Regions from separate parts of the Priestia sp. BR_2 genome, predicted to be linked through region 2. Evidence: riboswitches for the same ligand, from Rfam matches in the RefSeq annotation. Region 2 holds a riboswitch; each other region holds the start of a gene.

Region 1 (4,214 bases), on a different contig from region 2:
GACTCTTCTTGAAGGAGAATCCATGGCGCGAGATGATCTCCTTCGTCCGTCTTGGTGTTGATATATCCTCGATCCGACTCATTAGCTAAACGCCCCCTTCTTCCAGCTGTGCAAGTGCTGCCAGAAATTCTTCCCGCGATATTTGAAACATGGCCAATCGTTTATGGAACTGCTTGCTGTTGCAGTATCCGATGCCCAGCAGATTACCCATCGCCATCCGTCTTGCCGCAGCCTCCGGGTGAGCCGATAATCCTGCCTCCAGCATATCCTCCAAACTGATCAGGCTCTCTGCACCCTCAAAAGACGTGTGGACCCGCTCCAGCGCGCGCCGGATCGCCTCTGGCGAGGCATTCTCCACGCCGATATCCCCTTTCCGGGTAGCATCCGCTTCCGGAATGAAGGCGTGCTTGCAGCCGGGTACGCCCTGATCCACGATTTTGCGGATTCGTTCACCCGCATGGTCAGGATCCGTCAATATGATAACGCCTCTGCGCTCCTGGGCAAGCGCTATGCGCTTCAGGATTTGTTTGTTGATCGCTGAACCGCCGGTTTCGATCGTGTCGGCTTCCACGGCCCGTTTAATGGCAACGGTATCGTCCCTGCCTTCCACGACAATCACTTCTTTAATCATGCGTTCGTTCTCTTCCTTCCCAAGCAGAGCAGGCCTGTACAACGTTAAGGCTCAACCCGTTTAGCCTTGATTACTCCGGTCTTAACAAAACAAAAGAAGAGGAAATATTCCCTCTTCTTGATCATCATATATTATAAGCTAAATAGTATAGCATTAGAATGGCAAAGTAAATTGGAATTCATGCGTCTAGTTCAATTCAGGTTTAACCGGACCGATCACGTAAACGGTGCGGCCGCTCTTCCGGCCGAAATTCATGGCCGATTTCAACGAATCGTAATAGACATCGATTTTGTTTCCTTTGATGGCGCCGCCCGTATCTTCAGCACGGCGGAAGCCGATGCCTTCGATGTAAACCCACCATCCGATCGGGATGATATTAGGATCAACGGCGATGGTGCGACCTTCCGTAACGCGTGTGCCGGATGCGGTACGCGTACCGATTCCTTGCTGTTCGGCGGAATACGCGGTCATCGACACGTTGTTCAATACCTTCTTGTATTTAAAATCAACGCCTGCGCGGGAAACCACGTTGTTCTCCACAGCCTTGGCGGTCGTTACTTTTTTCGTGCCGGACAATTTAGCCGGTGTAGCTTTTACATCGGTGGCTGCCGCCTGGACGATAACAGGCTTCTCCACTTTTTTCGTGCCTACGGCAATGATTTTATCCTTCGTTCTGCGTTCGATTTGTTGGGAGACCTTCGTCTTGGAAACCAGCTTGCCATTGTGGTAGACCTTCTCGTAATGGTTCACCATAAGACCAGACTCGCCCCGCTGAATGACGCGGTTATCGCCCTTTTCAAGCGATGGATCGGCCGTCTTGATCACGCGGAATTCGCGGTCTTCCGTTTCCTTAACTTTTTGCTTCGTGACGCGAACGACATGGATATTCATATTGCTGGTCAGCTTCGTGTCTTGCGACGGTTGTACTATATCTTCACCCTGGATCGTAACGCCAGCCTCTTTGAGTACATGATCAACTGTATCCTGGGATGTAAATATGGTTTTGGTTTTGCTGCCTACCGTAACGTTGACTGGAATAGCTCTGTCAATAATAATTCGGTCTCCGTCCCGGATTGCGCCGTTCAGGGGCATCGAAATTTGATCTTGGGGACTCAACGTGATCGCTTGCTCATCCAGCAATTCCTGCAGCAACGATCCACGTGTTTCCACCGTAGTGACCCGGCCGTCGACGACAAGCTGAACTTCCTTGCCTGCCTGGTCATGTACAACCAACGATATGAGAAGTGATACCGTAACGGCACCCATGGCGCCGAGCAACATCAGTTGACGCAAATTGTCATGCTTCCATCTCAATGCGTAAGACATGCTGGATGATTGTGATTCATGGGTTTCTTCAGGTTGAAAAATGCCCACTATTCCATCCTCCTTCATAGTCCCGCCGTCTAGGTAAACGCATGAATGCATTTGACGTGACTATAGCAATTTTTCTCACAGGGCGCCCTGCTATCTATCTACACCCTGCGTCAATTCCCGTCTTCCGTCCATCTGCCATCACCTCCTGTTTACCAAGAGTATGATGGACCCGTCTCCATTATTCAAAAATAAAAGAAGCCATTGAAAGAGTACTAGAGGCTCTAACGTGGCTTCCTGATGAATGAAATCATGGAAATGGTATGCACGAGATTTCCCCTCTTATTTCGCTTACGGAGTTAGCTGTCGGGTTCGGACGTAAGAGAGACGCCCTATATCCGGATGCGCGCTCATGGCGAGATCCTTCAAATTCACCCCAAAGACCCGAAAAAGAAATCAAATACAGCTTCGTGCATCCAGACCAGTATGCACCGCAGTATCGGTTCCCCCGTTCTCCAGAATTTCGGAGATTAAGCGAGACGGTTCATGAAATATTCGGCTGCGATCTGCACATCGCAGCTTCTTATCACTGAAAAGATGATATCCTGTTTGTATGCAGGTTGTAAAGCGACATTCAACCACATTTTCTCAAGTAAAAGGTTAAAATATTGTAATATCAACGCCTTTTCTGATTAAAAAACTTTAATTAATCGAAAATGCTCCCTTTTTCATGGCTTTTGCTCTTGTTTTCGTTAAATACCAAATCGTTCCAGCGCATTTTTGGTGGTAATTTGGGCCAATTCCTCATAGGACAACCCTCTAATTTCGGCCGCCGCCTCCGCCACCAATTTTACATATGCGGTCTCATTTCGTTTCCCGCGGAAGGGATGAGGTGTCAGGTAAGGCGCGTCCGTTTCGATCAATAATCGATCAAGCGGAACCTTTGCCAAAACCTCTTTGGGCTGCTTCGCATTCTTGAACGTTATCGGCCCCCCAAACGAGATATGGAATCCCATATCCAGGCACATTTTGGCCGTTTCCCAGCTTCCGGAGAAGGAATGCATGACACCGCCGACCTCGGAGGCTTTCTCCTCACGCAAAATGTTAACGATATCTTCATGCGCATCCCGGTTATGAATGACAATGGGCATGTTCAATTCCCGGGCAAGCCCGATCTGGCGCCGAAGCACGCGGTGCTGCACTTCCTTGGGGGACGTATCCCAATGATAGTCCAAGCCGATCTCCCCGATTGCCACCACTTTATCGTGACTGCATAAAGAGGCGATCCAATCCAGGTCCTGATCCTCCATGGTGATCGCATCTACAGGATGCCAGCCTACCGCTGCATATATAAAATCATAAGTCTCAGCCAGCTTCATCGTGGTCGGGATCGTCTCCCGGTTAAATCCGATATTGATCATCCGCGTAACGCCGGCTTCAAGCGCCCGCTGAATTGCAGCTTCCCGGTCTTCGTCGAATTGGGGAGCGTCCATATGAGTGTGCGTGTCGAACAGCATACTATCCACACTCTCCTTCCTGTCGTTTCTATGTCGTCTATTTTCCATTAGTTGGTTGAATGCAAGGGGATTAACGGTTGTCCTGTTTTGCCTGATTTAATGCTGTTGTTTGAAAACGTCGGCTATCGTCTCCGGCATTTGACCCAGGAGCGGGCCCACCTTCTCCTCCGGATAATAAAGATGGTACCGCCCTTTATGAATGCCGCTGATCGAGCGTACGATATCGGATACCTCCGAGATTTCCCTCAGCTCGTCATGCCGGTCCAGAAGGAGAATCTGTTTCTCGTTAAGCGGCATATCGGAATGAACCTTATCATAAGGAAGATCCGTTGGAAAATCAATCTCCAGGTCATATTCCGGATGCAGCCCCACCGCGCGGAACGCTTGGCGGATCCCGTCGATGGTTTCCAGATCGATGTTGTCGATTTCTACATATTTGTAGAGCTTTCGGTGCATGAAACGGCCGCATAATTCGCTAAGAAGCGGGTCTTCCTCCTCCGTCCATTGCAGAAAGGCCGTTTGAATCAAGGCTTCATCAAGACGCAGGTATTGTTTCACGCCGATACTCCCCGAAAACAACGCAGGCAGCGGTTCGATCATGAAACGGAAAGCATATCCACGGTCATGCAGCTCCTTGGCCCGGCGAAAGATTTGGCGCAGGATGATTTCGGAGCTTCGGGTGACGGGATGAAAATACACCTGCCAGTACATCTGATACCGCGACATGAGATAATCCTCCACCGCGTGCATGCCCG
Region 2 (4,214 bases):
GCCGTGGAGTGAAGGAATTTTGGTTTGTTTTCCTTTCAATAAAGCAGGCAGCCGCAATGGTACGGCTGCCTGCTTTATATATATTACTGTCATATGTCCTTCTATATCGTCAAAAGTATGGAGCATGCTTGATTTTGACTGGGCCGACCGTTTCGATCCTGCTCTGGCATCCGAGACGGTACCCCTCTTCGATTTCTTCCGGATCCAGGCGCCGTTCTTCGGCCAGATTGGGTTCGGACAGATACTCGATTCCCTCCACCACCATGCAGCGGCAGCGCGCACATGTCCCTCTTTTGCAAAAAGAGTTCCAATCCACCTCATTCCGCTCGGCCAAGTCAAGCACCGTCATGCCCAGAACAGGGGCCACGCTGCGCTGAACCTCGCGGCCCGTAAGCTCGATGATCCGGTCCGGCACGGCTTCCATTCTCTCTTCCGCTGCCGGGAGCGACGATTTTTCTCCGCTGTTCCCGCCCTTTTTGTTTTTCCAGAATTTAAACACGCCTTTATCCCCCTATGCATGTAATCATCAGGTTATGTATGAATTCCTTCAATTATTATACTGGAAAGTTTAAAAAATCAACATGCTTACTCTTATCGATTCTATGACATCATGCAATTGGAACTCTATGAAAATTTTGCTATACTAGCGTATGCTAGAGCAAATCCCATATTCTAAGAGAATCATTCTATTATTTTATTGGGTTGGAGGGAAAACAATAGCATGCTGCATAAACCATTAGGAAAAACAGCCGTCGCTGCCGTTCTTGCCTTATCTCTGCTCGGAACCGCTCCCCATAGCGGCCAGGTACTGGCTGCGCCTGCCATTTCGGTAAAGCTGGATGACGTTGCGCTTACATTCGATGCAGCTCCCAGGATAGACAAAGGGGTCACTTACGTGCCGTTCCGGACGGTCGGTGAAGCGCTGGGCATTCAAATCGCGTGGAACAGCAAAACGCAAACGGTGAAGGCCATTGGCGAGGTGAAAGGTCAAACGACGGAAGTGCTGCTTCAAGTCGGAAGCACGAGCGCAACCGTCAACGGTAAAAAAGTGAAGCTGGCCGCTCCCCCTGTCCAGCGGGAAGGCCGCGTTCTGATTCCGCTCAGCTCGTTCAGCAGCCAATTCGGCGTCAATGTCGGCTGGAATCAGGCGACTCGCACGGTCTCCCTCGTGTCGCCTCAGCGCGAAATGCATCTAAGAGCCTTTTACGCTTTGCAATCTTTCCAAGAGCGGGATCTCGTAGCATCCATGAATTCAGTCGCCTTCGGCTGGAGCCGCATTGATCGGGAAGGTCAGTTTACGCTTCAAGGCGACGAGTATCGTCTGCCTGCGGCGGCCGGCGACGTGACTCCGCAATCGATTGTTGCGGATGCAGCGGATCAGGAGATTAAACCGTACCTTATGGTTTACGCTTTGGACGGAAACGGCGAATTAACCAAAGTCCTCAGCGACAGCAGCCTTCGCCAAAAGTCCATTGAGGGCATCACGACCGCGGTCGCGGATAACGGATTCGGCGGCGTGGTGCTTGATTTCGAAGGGCTCGGTTTTAAACTGGATGCCGCGAAGCAGCAGAAGCTGCTTAATGATTACGTCAAGCAATTGAAAGCGGCATTGCCGAGCGACATTGCTCTGTCCTTAGCCGTTCCGCCATTGAACAGCGCCTATAAAGGCTATGATTACAAGACGCTGGCCTCCCTTGCCGATGATCTCATCGTCATGGCGTATCAGTACAATCCGGTTGGCACCAAAGCCCAGGTTCCTGAACCCAACAGTCTGGTGGACCAAGCCATTCAGCAGGCACTTCAGGCAGGCGTTCCTAAGCAGAAGCTCCTGCTCGGCATCAGCTTAAGCAGCGAAACCGCCACATCCGTCGACGATAAGCTCGGCTTGGCCAAGCGCTATGATCTGAAAGGTGCCGCCTTCTGGCGTCTGGGCTTGTTCCGTTCCTATAATAATGGCATGGAAGCCGCCGTGAATGCCTCTGTCGTAAAGGAATAATCTAGTGAATCTTTTCGCAGAATCCCAAATTATAATCTTCCATAAAAAAAGAAAGCCTGACAAGATCATCTCTTGTCAGGCTTTCCGGTTATGTATCGAACTCTAAACTGCGTATTCCAATTAGCTCGCGCTTCCTACCAGTTTAGCATAGTTCTCTTGACTCAATACACGGCGCGCCGTTACATAACGCGGTTCGTAATAGGAGTCGCTAAGCTTGCTGATTCTTACGCCCTTGCTGCTGGAAGCATGCGCAAATTGTCCATCTCCAATGTAAACGCCCGCATGGGAAATGCCGCTTCCGCTTGTATTGAAGAATACCAAATCTCCGACTCTCAGGTCCTCGCGATCCACATGAACCCCGGCTTTAGCCTGACTCTGGGATGTGCGCGGAAGATCCATGTCGAAATTTCTAAACATATACAGAATAAATCCGGAGCAATCAAATCCGCTTGTCGTTGTTCCGCCCCATTTATAAGGCGTTCCTACCAATTGCTTCACTTGATGCTGAAAATTCGGTTGTTGATCAGCATAAGCTGATACGGCACCTGAAGAAAAAATAATTGCAGACCCAAGCAATGTGATGACAAATTTCTTCAAAATATGTTCTCTCCTTCGATGCCTACGGAGTTAGCTAAGGGTTCGGTTGAAGGTTCCCTATACTCTCTATGGTACAAGAATAATTCACCCAAGACGGTTCCCCCGTTTTCACAAACGAAATTCGGCAAAATTCATTAACATTTTGTAACCTTCTCTTAATATAGTATACAAGCAAGGATGCTGTCAATAATATCCTAGAAATCTATCACTATATGTTAATCAATGTCGTATAGGCTGAAAATTTTCATGTTTTTTCATTATGCCATCTCGCATACTCATGACAATTATGTAACACTCCATCGAACCTCCGGCGACGTTTTGTTAACGGGCATGCAACTTTTTTGCAGTTCGGAACGTTTACATATTCAGACAAGAAATCAAAGAGGTGATCCTTCGCTTATGAGTCAAATCACGATGGCTGAAGCTTTGGCAGTCCGGGCAGCAATCAACCGTCTCATGAATCAATTGATGTCGGAACGCTTGAACAACAGCAGCACGATCATTGAAAAAGGGGAAACGGCGGAGTATCCTGCTCGCAGCGTGGATGCCATTACGGAAGAGATCGAAGCCGCCGCAGCGGATTACAGAAAGCTGGATCTGCTGATGGCAATCTCCAACACGACGCAGACCATTAGTTGGAACGGCTCCGACATGACCATCATGGAGGCGATCGAGCTCGCCAAACAAATGCGCAGCGATATCGGACAGCTTGCCCATCTCGGCTCCCGCAAGAAGCTGGAGCGCCAGAGCGGACGGGGAAGCGGAGATGGCGCCGTAACGCTGTTTAACGTGGCCTTATACGATCCGGAAGCTTATCAGGCGCAGGCGCGCAAGAAGGAACGCGAAGTGACCAGGCTCTCCTCACTGATCGAGCATGCCAACCATACGAGCATGATTACGTTCGACGCATCAAAATACATGGAGTAGCGGAAGCCGCCGGCTCCAAGCCTGCAGGCCGCCTCGCGTGCGGGTTTGGAGCCGGCGGATTCCGTCGGCGGGCGGGAAAGTGCGGGCAACCGCTTATTGTTTGTCGGATACAAACAAACCTAATAGGAAACCAAAAACTCGACTCCAGTGAAAACGGATGACGGCTCACGGTTTACGCCTATCACCTGTCACAAGTTACGGACTTCGCTTACGCAAATATGATCGCTCCGTTTCCCGCTCTCTTCATGAATAATCAGAAAGCCGCCCTTGAGGGCGGCTTTTGTTGCCTTTTCTTTACGAATGTATTATTGGAACAAGGCTGCGGCTCCAACCAGGCCAACATCGTCCCGCAGTCCCGCAGGAACGATCTCGTAGGTTCCTAAATAAGACGGCATGACCAGCTTATCCGTCATTTCCCGAAGCTGCGGGAAAAGGAGCTCGCCTGCTCTGCTCACACCCCCGCCAACCACGATGCGATCGGGGTTGAAGCTGTGAATGACGTTAACCAGTCCAAGCGCCATGTAATAAACGGCACGATCGATGACCTCCACTGCGACGGGGTCATGAAGACGTTTAGCCTCGAATACATGCCTGGCGTTCACGCCTCCATCGGCTGCGGCCAGTTCAGAAATAACGCTGGTCTGGGTAAGCATCCGATGGGATGCTGCCAGGCCGATGGCCGTTCCTGAAGCAA
Region 3 (4,214 bases), on a different contig from region 2:
GATCACGTAAATCGACTCCGAGGTCCATGTCCGGCAGATCCGCAAGTAGCGGCAGCACAGATTCAAGCTGCTTTCGAACAGAAACACCTTGCTGACGGGAAACTCGGGAATGATCCAGGTCTGCTCGTCTCTTGTATCAATCAAAATGATGGGTTTGCAGCCCAGTTCTCGCAGCCTCTGCTGCTCAGCCCGGTTGTTGGCTATAGCCGCAAACGGAACACGTTTGTGAATCAGCTGGCGGACGAATTCCTCCCCGGCCTTGTTCGGCGCGGATACCAGGATGAATTCCTGTGGTTTCTCCATCTTCGTTTCTCCTCCTAAGGTCAGAAAGAGAAGGCAACAACAAAGAAGCCTGCGGAAAGAGAAGAACTCTTCCCGCAGGCTTCTTACAGGACACGGTGAAATACACCGTGGCCCAAGTCCACGACAATCGTTGCCTCTCTCGATACGCTTACGAGGTTAGCTGACGGATTCGGGCGTGAGAGTCGCCCTACCCATAGACCGTTATCTTGTCTACAGGATTCACCCCAGAGAGATCAGGTTCATCTCCCGACTGGTTCCCCCGTTCCTTTTCCATTCAAGGACTCAGCGAAAATTAATAACGAGTAGCATGTTATTCTATTAGCCATTGACTTGTCATCCAGACTGGGCATAACAGCACAGCAACAGGAGGTTCACGCGGTGAGAGTCGCCTCTACCTTCAAATCTCAGCAAGGCCCATGGTGCCTTCGCCATCGATCCATAAAGGCTTAGGGGCAGCTCTCACACTGCCTTTAGACCTTCATGAAACGGCTGCCCGTATGCCTTGGTCGTTGATGACCGTCAATTCATAGTTCGTATCATACGTCCGGCCCCGCAGGATGTAAATGTGAGCAAAAACACATCTAGCGTTATGTCGAACAGGAACCAAGCAGTATTTCGTCTTTATCTTCCGAATACTGCTCTATACTATGTATTTCTCTTGTTTTCTCTTATTTATCGCAATCCAACGAGATACCGAGATTTTGCCACGATAATAGATGACACGGCCGATTGTACGCGTTTTCTTTTACCGTTTTCATCACATTTCGGAATCTATTCGTCCCATACGGTCATTTACTTTTCGTTTCCTCCGGCGTATGATTCATCCATCTATCCGAAACACGTGATACGCCGAGCTCCCGACAGACCGGGAGACGGGGGAACCAAAGTCACCAGTCTTCGATTGGTGAATGGGGTGAATCCGCTGCGCCTAGGATCGAAGGGCCCAGCGGTAGGGTGCTCTCAGTCCGAATCCGTCAGCTAACCTCGTAGGCGCGTTGTTGAGAGAGAATACCATCCAAGCTTTGGCATAGCGGCCGCCGGAATTGGGGCTCTAACCATAAATAGGCCTGGAGAGCGGGGTTTCTCTGCTCACCAGGCCTATTTGCCGTGCATATAACATTCTTATAAAGGAGCGTAGATCATATCATGACGAAACTCATCGAGGCAGCGCTTACACCCGTCATCGAAACCGCAGTGCCTGCATTAGGTGAAGAGACTATCCGCCATATGGAGATATTTCGTTTCGACCGGGGCTCGGCCGAACGCTTTATCCCATGGAGCGATCATGGCTGGAACTGCGGCTTGTTCAAAGTCAGCTGCAAAGACGCGGCAGGATATGTCGAATATGCCCTGCCAAGCAAGAGAGAATTTTCGGACCTGGTCCGCTGGGCATCCGTCTTCTCAAGGCTGAGAGGCATGTCCGTGACTGAGGCCATTCGCTATGCCCGAAAGCAGCAGCAGTGGGGACCCGCACGGATGCAACTTGCTGTATCGGCCCTCGCCGATCTGGAGATCAACCTGCATCGGCACATCACTCGAGAGCGTTTAGGCGGACTGCCGCTAGAGCGCTCCTTCCTTATGAATTGCTCGGAGGCGTATTATCATTTCTAGGGGCAGCAGCTACAGAGAGCTGCTGTACCCGTTTCCTTTGGATCGGGCACTTCTAAGCAGCCTGATGTTTTTTGAAACCATGAAGAACCCCGTCAAAAAGCCACTTATTTCATCAGGCATTTTGACGGGGTTCTGCAATCGGATCCCGCTCACTTGAACATATTTTTGAGCACCATCATCAGGTTGGCCGGCTTCTCTGCCAACCTCCGGGTGAAATACGGGTACCACATCGTTCCATAGGGCATATAACACCGGATACGGTAGCCGTCCTGCGCAAGCGCTGCTTGATCGTTCATTCGCAGTCCATACAGCATCTGAAATTCATAGTCCTGTTTGTCTATGCGGCTCTGCTCGGCAAATACCTTCACCCAGTCGATGATGTTGTCATCATGCGAGGCAATCGCGACGTAGGCTCCTTGGTCGAAATGCATTTTGACCAATTTCTTGTAGTTGTCAATGACCTCCCGCTTCTGCTGAAAGGCGATGGTTCCCGGCTCTTTGTACGCGCCCTTTACCAGCCGCAGATTAACGCCGGCCCTTAACAGATTCTTCACGTCCTCCTCCGTACGGAACAAGTAGGCCTGCATCACGGTCCCCACATTGGTCAGCCCCTCCTTATGAAGGCGGAGCGTCATATCGATGGTTGCCTGGGTATACGGCGAATCCTCCATGTCCAGGCGAACGAAGTTGCGGTGCTCTTTAGCCTTTCTTACCACCGACCTGATGTTTTCGTAAGCCTTCTCGGGGTCCAGGGCCATGCCCATTTGCGTCGGTTTCAAGGATACGTTCGATTGCACTTCGCGCCTCGCAATCCCTTCCACCAGCTTCAAATATTCCTCCCGGTACCCGGCCGCTTCATCCAGCGTCGTAATGCCCTCCCCCAAATGATCCAGCGTAACGAGAATGCCTTTCGCGTTCAGCCTCTCGATTTCGTCCAGCGCCTCATCCAAGGTATCGCCGGCAATGAATCGGCCAGCCAATTTCCGGCCGTACTTGATCGACAGCCATTTCACGAGTTTATTGCCGGACACCGTCAGGATCACTTTACGGTACAGCTCGGTTCCGTCCATGCGCGCGCCCCCTTTGCCAGGTAAACCAAAATGCACTCTATCTAACTCATATGCAAAAATCATGACGGCATGCAGGAAGACATACATATTTAAATAGAGGTTTTCACCAGGAGATCCTAACCATGCCACCATGACGATCCGCAGCTGGACCATTGGCCTGAAGCTTCGATTCATATCATGTTAAGGAGGGGCCTCCCCATGCGAGCACCTTTTCGGAACGAACCATTTATGGACTTCAACAACGAGTGGAACAACAAGTTATACGATGCGGCGTTATCCGGGGTCGAAGCCGAGCTTGGCCAATCGTACCCCTTGGTTATCGGCGGTGCCAAAATCCATACGGAGCGTACCGCAAAGTCGGTCAATCCGTCGCGCAAGCGCCAAGTCATCGGCGTCGTGTCCCAAGCGGATACCGAGCTTGCCGAGCAAGCCATTCAGACGGCGGCGCGTACTTTTGAGACGTGGAAGCACACCGAGGCGAACGAGCGGGCACGCTACCTGTTCAAGGCCGCGGCAATCATGCGGCGGCGCAAGCTGGAGTTCTCCGCGCTGATGACCCTCGAAGCCGGCAAGACGCGTGCCGAAGCGGACGCGGATACGGCCGAAGCGATCGATTTCATGGAGTTCTATGCCCGCGAAATGCAGCGCCTGAGCGCGCCCCAGCCGCTGACGGTCCACGAGGAGGAAGAGAATCATCTCGATTACATCCCGCTTGGCGTCGGAATCGTCATTCCGCCTTGGAACTTCCCGCTCGCGATTATGGCCGGTATGACTACGGCGGCCATCGTCTCCGGCAACACCGTTGTGCTGAAACCGGCGAGCACCACCCCGGTCATAGCCGCCAAATTCGTGCAGCTTCTGGAAGAAGTCAGCCTGCCTCCGGGTGTCGTTAACTTCCTGCCTGGTCCGGGTCAGGAAGTGGGCGACTATTTGGTGGATCACCCTTTGACCAGGTTTGTCAGCTTTACGGGTTCTCGCGACGTTGGACTGCGAATTCAAGAGCGTGCGGCCAAAACGCAGCCGGGGCAGCGATGGATCAAGCGCGTCATCGCCGAAATGGGCGGGAAAGACGCCATCATCGTGGACAACGAAGCCGATTTGGACCTTGCTGCGGATGCGATTACCGCTTCGGCCTTCGGCTTCTCCGGCCAGAAATGCTCCGCCTGCTCCAGAGCCATCGTGCATAAGGACGTTTATGATACCGTGCTGCAGAAGGTCATCGAGCGCTCC
Region 4 (4,214 bases), on a different contig from region 2:
GAGTTCACGACGTCCATGGCCGTCGGAGCAACGATAATGCCGGACTGTTTATTCAGCGCCACCACGCTGACGCCGTACCGGACCCTCGTATTAAGCTCGCTCAGCGTTTTTCCGTCCATGCAGTCCGTGACCGTCATCTCCACAATCAGATAATCCTTGGATAATTCGATATAATCAAGCAGGTTTGGCGTCACGAGCTGGTGCGCTACCCGGATCCCCATATCCCGCTCGGGAAAGATGACCCGGTCCACGCCAAGCTTCTCCAGCGCCCGGCCGTGCAGCACCGATATCGCCTTGGCAACGACCATCGCGACACCCAGCTCTTTCAACAGGATGGCGGAGAGGATGCTCATCTGAATGTCGTTCCCGATCGCAACGATCCCGCAGTCGAAGTTGCGGATGCCAAGCGATTTAAGCACTTCCTCATCCGTCGCGTCCGCCACCACCGTATGCGTCAGCAGCTCGCTCATGTCCTCGACGACCTCTTCGTTCCGGTCGATGCCGAGCACCTCATATCCCTGTTCCATCAGCTCCAGCGCCAGACTGGCGCCAAATCGCCCCAAACCGATGATTGCAAATTGCTTTGGTTTCATGTCTCTCCTATACCCCTTATCCAATTATCATTTTGCCTTCCGGATGACGATATAATTCTTTACCCTTTTTCGGCCCCAGTGCATAAGCAAGCGTCAACGGCCCCAATCGACCCGCAAACATCGTAAGGCTGATCAGGATCTTGCCGAACACGGTCAAATCGGGCGTTAAGCCCATGGAGAGACCTACCGTACCGAAGGCGGATGTCGTTTCGAATAGAATCTCCAGGAAGTCCCCTTCCTCTGTCGTCGACAGAATCATCGAGACGGTTAGAACGAGCAGCAGGGCCAGCAAGGCAATGGTCAGTGCCTTCAGCACCCGCTCCTGGGCCAGGCGATAACGGAACATGACGATGTCTTCCCGCCCGCGCATCATCGCGATGACCGCCCCTACCATAATGGTAAAGGTCGTGGTTTTGATGCCACCGCCGGTTGACCCTGGAGATGCTCCGATAAACATCAGGATGACGATAAAAAATTGCGTTGCCTGTCTAAGCCCCGTAATATCTATAGTATTCGCGCCCGCCGTACGCGGCGTTACGGATTGGAATAACGCGCCGAAGAATTTTCCGCCCCAGTTCAGGGAACCCAGCGTTCTCGGATTGGTAAATTCAAATATGAGAATGACGATAAATCCGACCGCAAGCAAGGCAGCCGTCATCGTGAGCACCACCTTGGAGTGCAGGGAGAGCCTCCGCTGTTTTCGATAATCGATCAGATCGGACAGCACAATAAATCCAATGCCCCCGGAAACAATCAAGAACATCACGACGAAGTTGACTACCGGATCGTATACATACCCGGTCAAACTCCGAAAATCGCCAAACAAATCGAAGCCGGCGTTGTTAAACATCGTCACCGCATGAAAAACACCGTAATAGATCGCCCGGCCCAGCGGCATATCAAACGCCCAACGAATCGATAAAAGGACTGCGCCGCAGGCCTCGATGACAAGGGAGTACAGCAATACTCTGCGTATCAGCCTTACGATGCCTTCCATCGAGGACTGATTCATCGCTTCCTGTAAGATTAGACGGTCTTTGAGCGATATGCGTCTCTTCAGAACCAAGGCGAATAAAGTAGCCATCGTCATGAATCCGAGCCCGCCGATTTGAATCAGCAGCATGATCACGACTTCTCCGAAGGAACTGAATGTCGTTCCCGTATCCACCACGACCAGGCCCGTTACGCACGTTGCCGAGGTCGAAGTGAACAAGGCGTCAGTAAATCCAAGCGGTTCGCCCGTCGTCGTCGAGATTGGCAGCATTAACAGCCCGGTCCCGATGAAGATGATTGCCGCAAAACCAAGCACGAGAATTTGGGGCGGAGACAATGTAAGCCAGTTTAATTTAGCGTTCAATCGGACACCTTCTTTAAAAAAATCAACGAAAAAAGACACTGGAAAACGCAGTGCCTTTCGGTCTGGTTCCTGTGCAACAGCCTACGAGGTTAGCTGACGGATTCGGGCATTTCCACAGGTCGCCCTATTCATTATTCCGGGAATAATGAAATTCACCCCAATTACATGGTTCCCCCATTTTCATTACGAAATTCGGCTGGAATATTCGGTTCCTTCAAGCATGATGTGATTATAACTCAATCCGTTACGTAACCCAATGCCGTTTTTCGCCCGAAATATCTTTAAAAGAGCGCGAATTGGGCATATTCAAGAATACAAGCGTAGGGTTCTCTAACGTTTTCGAAACCTTTCATTCATTTTCATCGATTTATTTCAATATTCCGATAATTGGGATAAGCTGCTTATGGCTTTCATACTATGTTATATTGACTCTATGCGTTCTTAATCAGGCATATCGAATACCAGTGGGAGTATCAACTTTCTTAGAGGAGGAATTTCATGAATCGTGCAAGAGAGCCCTTGAAGCTGAAGCCCAATCTGAAGCAGCTCATCGCGCCTGCCGCAGTCGGCCTGATTCTGTTCCTATTATTTCAGGTATTTCCGTGGGCGAATCCGGACGATGCCGAGATGGCCTCACCGGATATCATTTCCAAGGAGCAGGCTCGGCAGGCAGCTTCAAGGTTTGCTCAGGAGCATCTGCAGTTTGCGGCTGCGGACACGGACGAAGCCTTGGTTACATATCAATCCAAATCGGAACTTTACGGATATCTGGCGAAGGAGAAGAGGCTTTCGGAATATAACAAAACCTATGAAGCCAAATATCCCTATGACGTATACCGCGTTCGCTTCAGCGAGCCTGGAGGCGATGCCCTCAATGTGGACGTGCACATGCAGAATTCCGGCATCGTCGGATTCTCGTATGATTATGCCCGTTCCAGCTTTGACCGGATCGAGCTGAACAAGGGCGAGATTCAGAGGCAGATGCTGCTCGTCGTTGAGGACGGCATGGCATTGGCCGAGAAGCAGGCGCTGGCGGAGCCATGGCTTCAGCGGGCGGGTTATGACCTGTCGAATCTGGAGCTGGTTACGAAGGAAGGGGAGCCCCGTCTCAAATATGTGGACCCTGAATCCAGGATCGGGGACTCCAGGCTGGAGCACCGCTTCACCTTCGAGCAGGGGAAATTGCGCTCTTATGAGCCCTCCTTCTCGGTGCCAGCCGCCCACTCTGCTTATGTCAACAAGCAGACGCAGGATGCCACCCTGCTGACGCTCGCCGGGTACGGCCTGTTCACCCTAATCCTGGGCATTCTTGCGATTGTGTACAGCGTGAAGACCAGGGCCTACACCTCGTTTAAGCGCGGCCTGTTCTTATCCGCGCTGCTGTTCGTCATTCAAATGCTGAATACGTATAATCTGATTCCCGTTTTCAAATCCGAAGGCATGTCGCAAACCGGCGTGCTCGGGATGATGATTTTCTATGCCGTCTATTCGCTCGTCTTCTCCGCCCTGCTCTATTTTTCCCTTGTCGGCGGCAGCGGGCTGTGGCATAAAGAAGACGGGCTCAATCCATGGCCGCGTGCCCAAGAACCCGGATACGGGCATTACGTGCTGGACAGCATGAAGCTGGGGTATATGTGGGCCTTCATCCTGCTTGGCGTCCAATCCGTCATCTTTATCGGTCTTGGTCTGACCCTGAATACATGGTCCACCACGGATGCGACGCAATCGCCTTACAACATGCTGTATCCTTGGCTGTTTCCGTTGATGGCCTGGCTGGCCGGCATATCCGAGGAGGCCGTGTACCGGCTGTTCGGCATCAAGATGGTGAAAAAGATCGTCCGCAACACCTTTGTCGCAAGCTTGATCACCTCGCTTATCTGGGCACTGGGACATACGCTCTATCCGATATACCCCGTGATCTCCCGGCCGATTGAGCTGGTCATCATCGGTTTGCTGTTCAGCTACATCTTCTTGAAATACGGGTATTTGGCGGCGATGTTCTCCCATGTCATCTTCAACAGCATCCTGATGGGCATCAGCCTGATCATGCTCAAGGATGCAGCCAACCTGCTGACCGGCGCTTTTTACATGGTGCTTCCGGCGATTGTCGCCTATGCGATTTACCGTTTCAACCCGACAAAAAAAGAGAAGCCGTATGTCACGACTCCTCCTCACGAAGTGCATTAAGAATATCCGTTGCTAATTTTTCACCGATGGAAAGGGGCTTGAAGTCTTCGACTGAAGCCTCTTTTATTTTTTTGACC

The links. Region 2 has a riboswitch for cyclic di-AMP ahead of RB298_RS31350 (C40 family peptidase). Riboswitches for the same ligand answer to the same signal wherever they lie in the genome.
Region 1: linked by a shared signal. The riboswitch ahead of RB298_RS01140 (resuscitation-promoting factor) and the one ahead of RB298_RS31350 (C40 family peptidase) in region 2 are both predicted to bind cyclic di-AMP.
Region 3: linked by a shared signal. The riboswitch ahead of RB298_RS26435 (hypothetical protein) and the one ahead of RB298_RS31350 (C40 family peptidase) in region 2 are both predicted to bind cyclic di-AMP.
Region 4: linked by a shared signal. The riboswitch ahead of RB298_RS23995 (TrkH family potassium uptake protein) and the one ahead of RB298_RS31350 (C40 family peptidase) in region 2 are both predicted to bind cyclic di-AMP.

The regions. Positions count from the first base shown of each region.
Region 1 is NZ_JAVFHM010000058.1:29,355-33,568, forward strand. Features, by position in the region: gene rsmA (16S rRNA (adenine(1518)-N(6)/adenine(1519)-N(6))-dimethyltransferase RsmA) at 1-82, opposite strand, end outside; gene rnmV (ribonuclease M5) at 86-631, opposite strand; gene RB298_RS01140 (resuscitation-promoting factor) at 818-2,005, opposite strand; cyclic di-AMP (ydaO/yuaA leader) riboswitch at 2,275-2,489, opposite strand; gene RB298_RS01145 (TatD family hydrolase) at 2,695-3,459, opposite strand; gene RB298_RS01150 (HD domain-containing protein) at 3,556-4,214, opposite strand, start outside.
Region 2 is NZ_JAVFHM010000350.1:52,736-56,949, forward strand. Features, by position in the region: gene RB298_RS31335 (AraC family transcriptional regulator) at 1-12, shown strand, start outside; gene RB298_RS31340 (2Fe-2S iron-sulfur cluster-binding protein) at 110-499, opposite strand; gene RB298_RS31345 (stalk domain-containing protein) at 722-1,996, shown strand; gene RB298_RS31350 (C40 family peptidase) at 2,117-2,593, opposite strand; cyclic di-AMP (ydaO/yuaA leader) riboswitch at 2,597-2,730, opposite strand; gene RB298_RS31355 (hypothetical protein) at 2,993-3,520, shown strand; gene RB298_RS31360 (ROK family protein) at 3,826-4,214, opposite strand, start outside.
Region 3 is NZ_JAVFHM010000305.1:177,222-181,435, forward strand. Features, by position in the region: gene RB298_RS26430 (hypothetical protein) at 1-303, opposite strand, end outside; cyclic di-AMP (ydaO/yuaA leader) riboswitch at 433-601, opposite strand; cyclic di-AMP (ydaO/yuaA leader) riboswitch at 1,141-1,313, shown strand; gene RB298_RS26435 (hypothetical protein) at 1,450-1,914, shown strand; gene RB298_RS26440 (proline dehydrogenase family protein) at 2,064-2,984, opposite strand; gene pruA (L-glutamate gamma-semialdehyde dehydrogenase) at 3,183-4,214, shown strand, end outside.
Region 4 is NZ_JAVFHM010000294.1:64,152-68,365, reverse strand. Features, by position in the region: gene RB298_RS24000 (potassium channel family protein) at 1-593, opposite strand, end outside; gene RB298_RS23995 (TrkH family potassium uptake protein) at 610-1,950, opposite strand; cyclic di-AMP (ydaO/yuaA leader) riboswitch at 2,014-2,158, opposite strand; gene RB298_RS23990 (CPBP family intramembrane glutamic endopeptidase) at 2,449-4,137, shown strand; gene uvrC (excinuclease ABC subunit UvrC) at 4,109-4,214, opposite strand, start outside.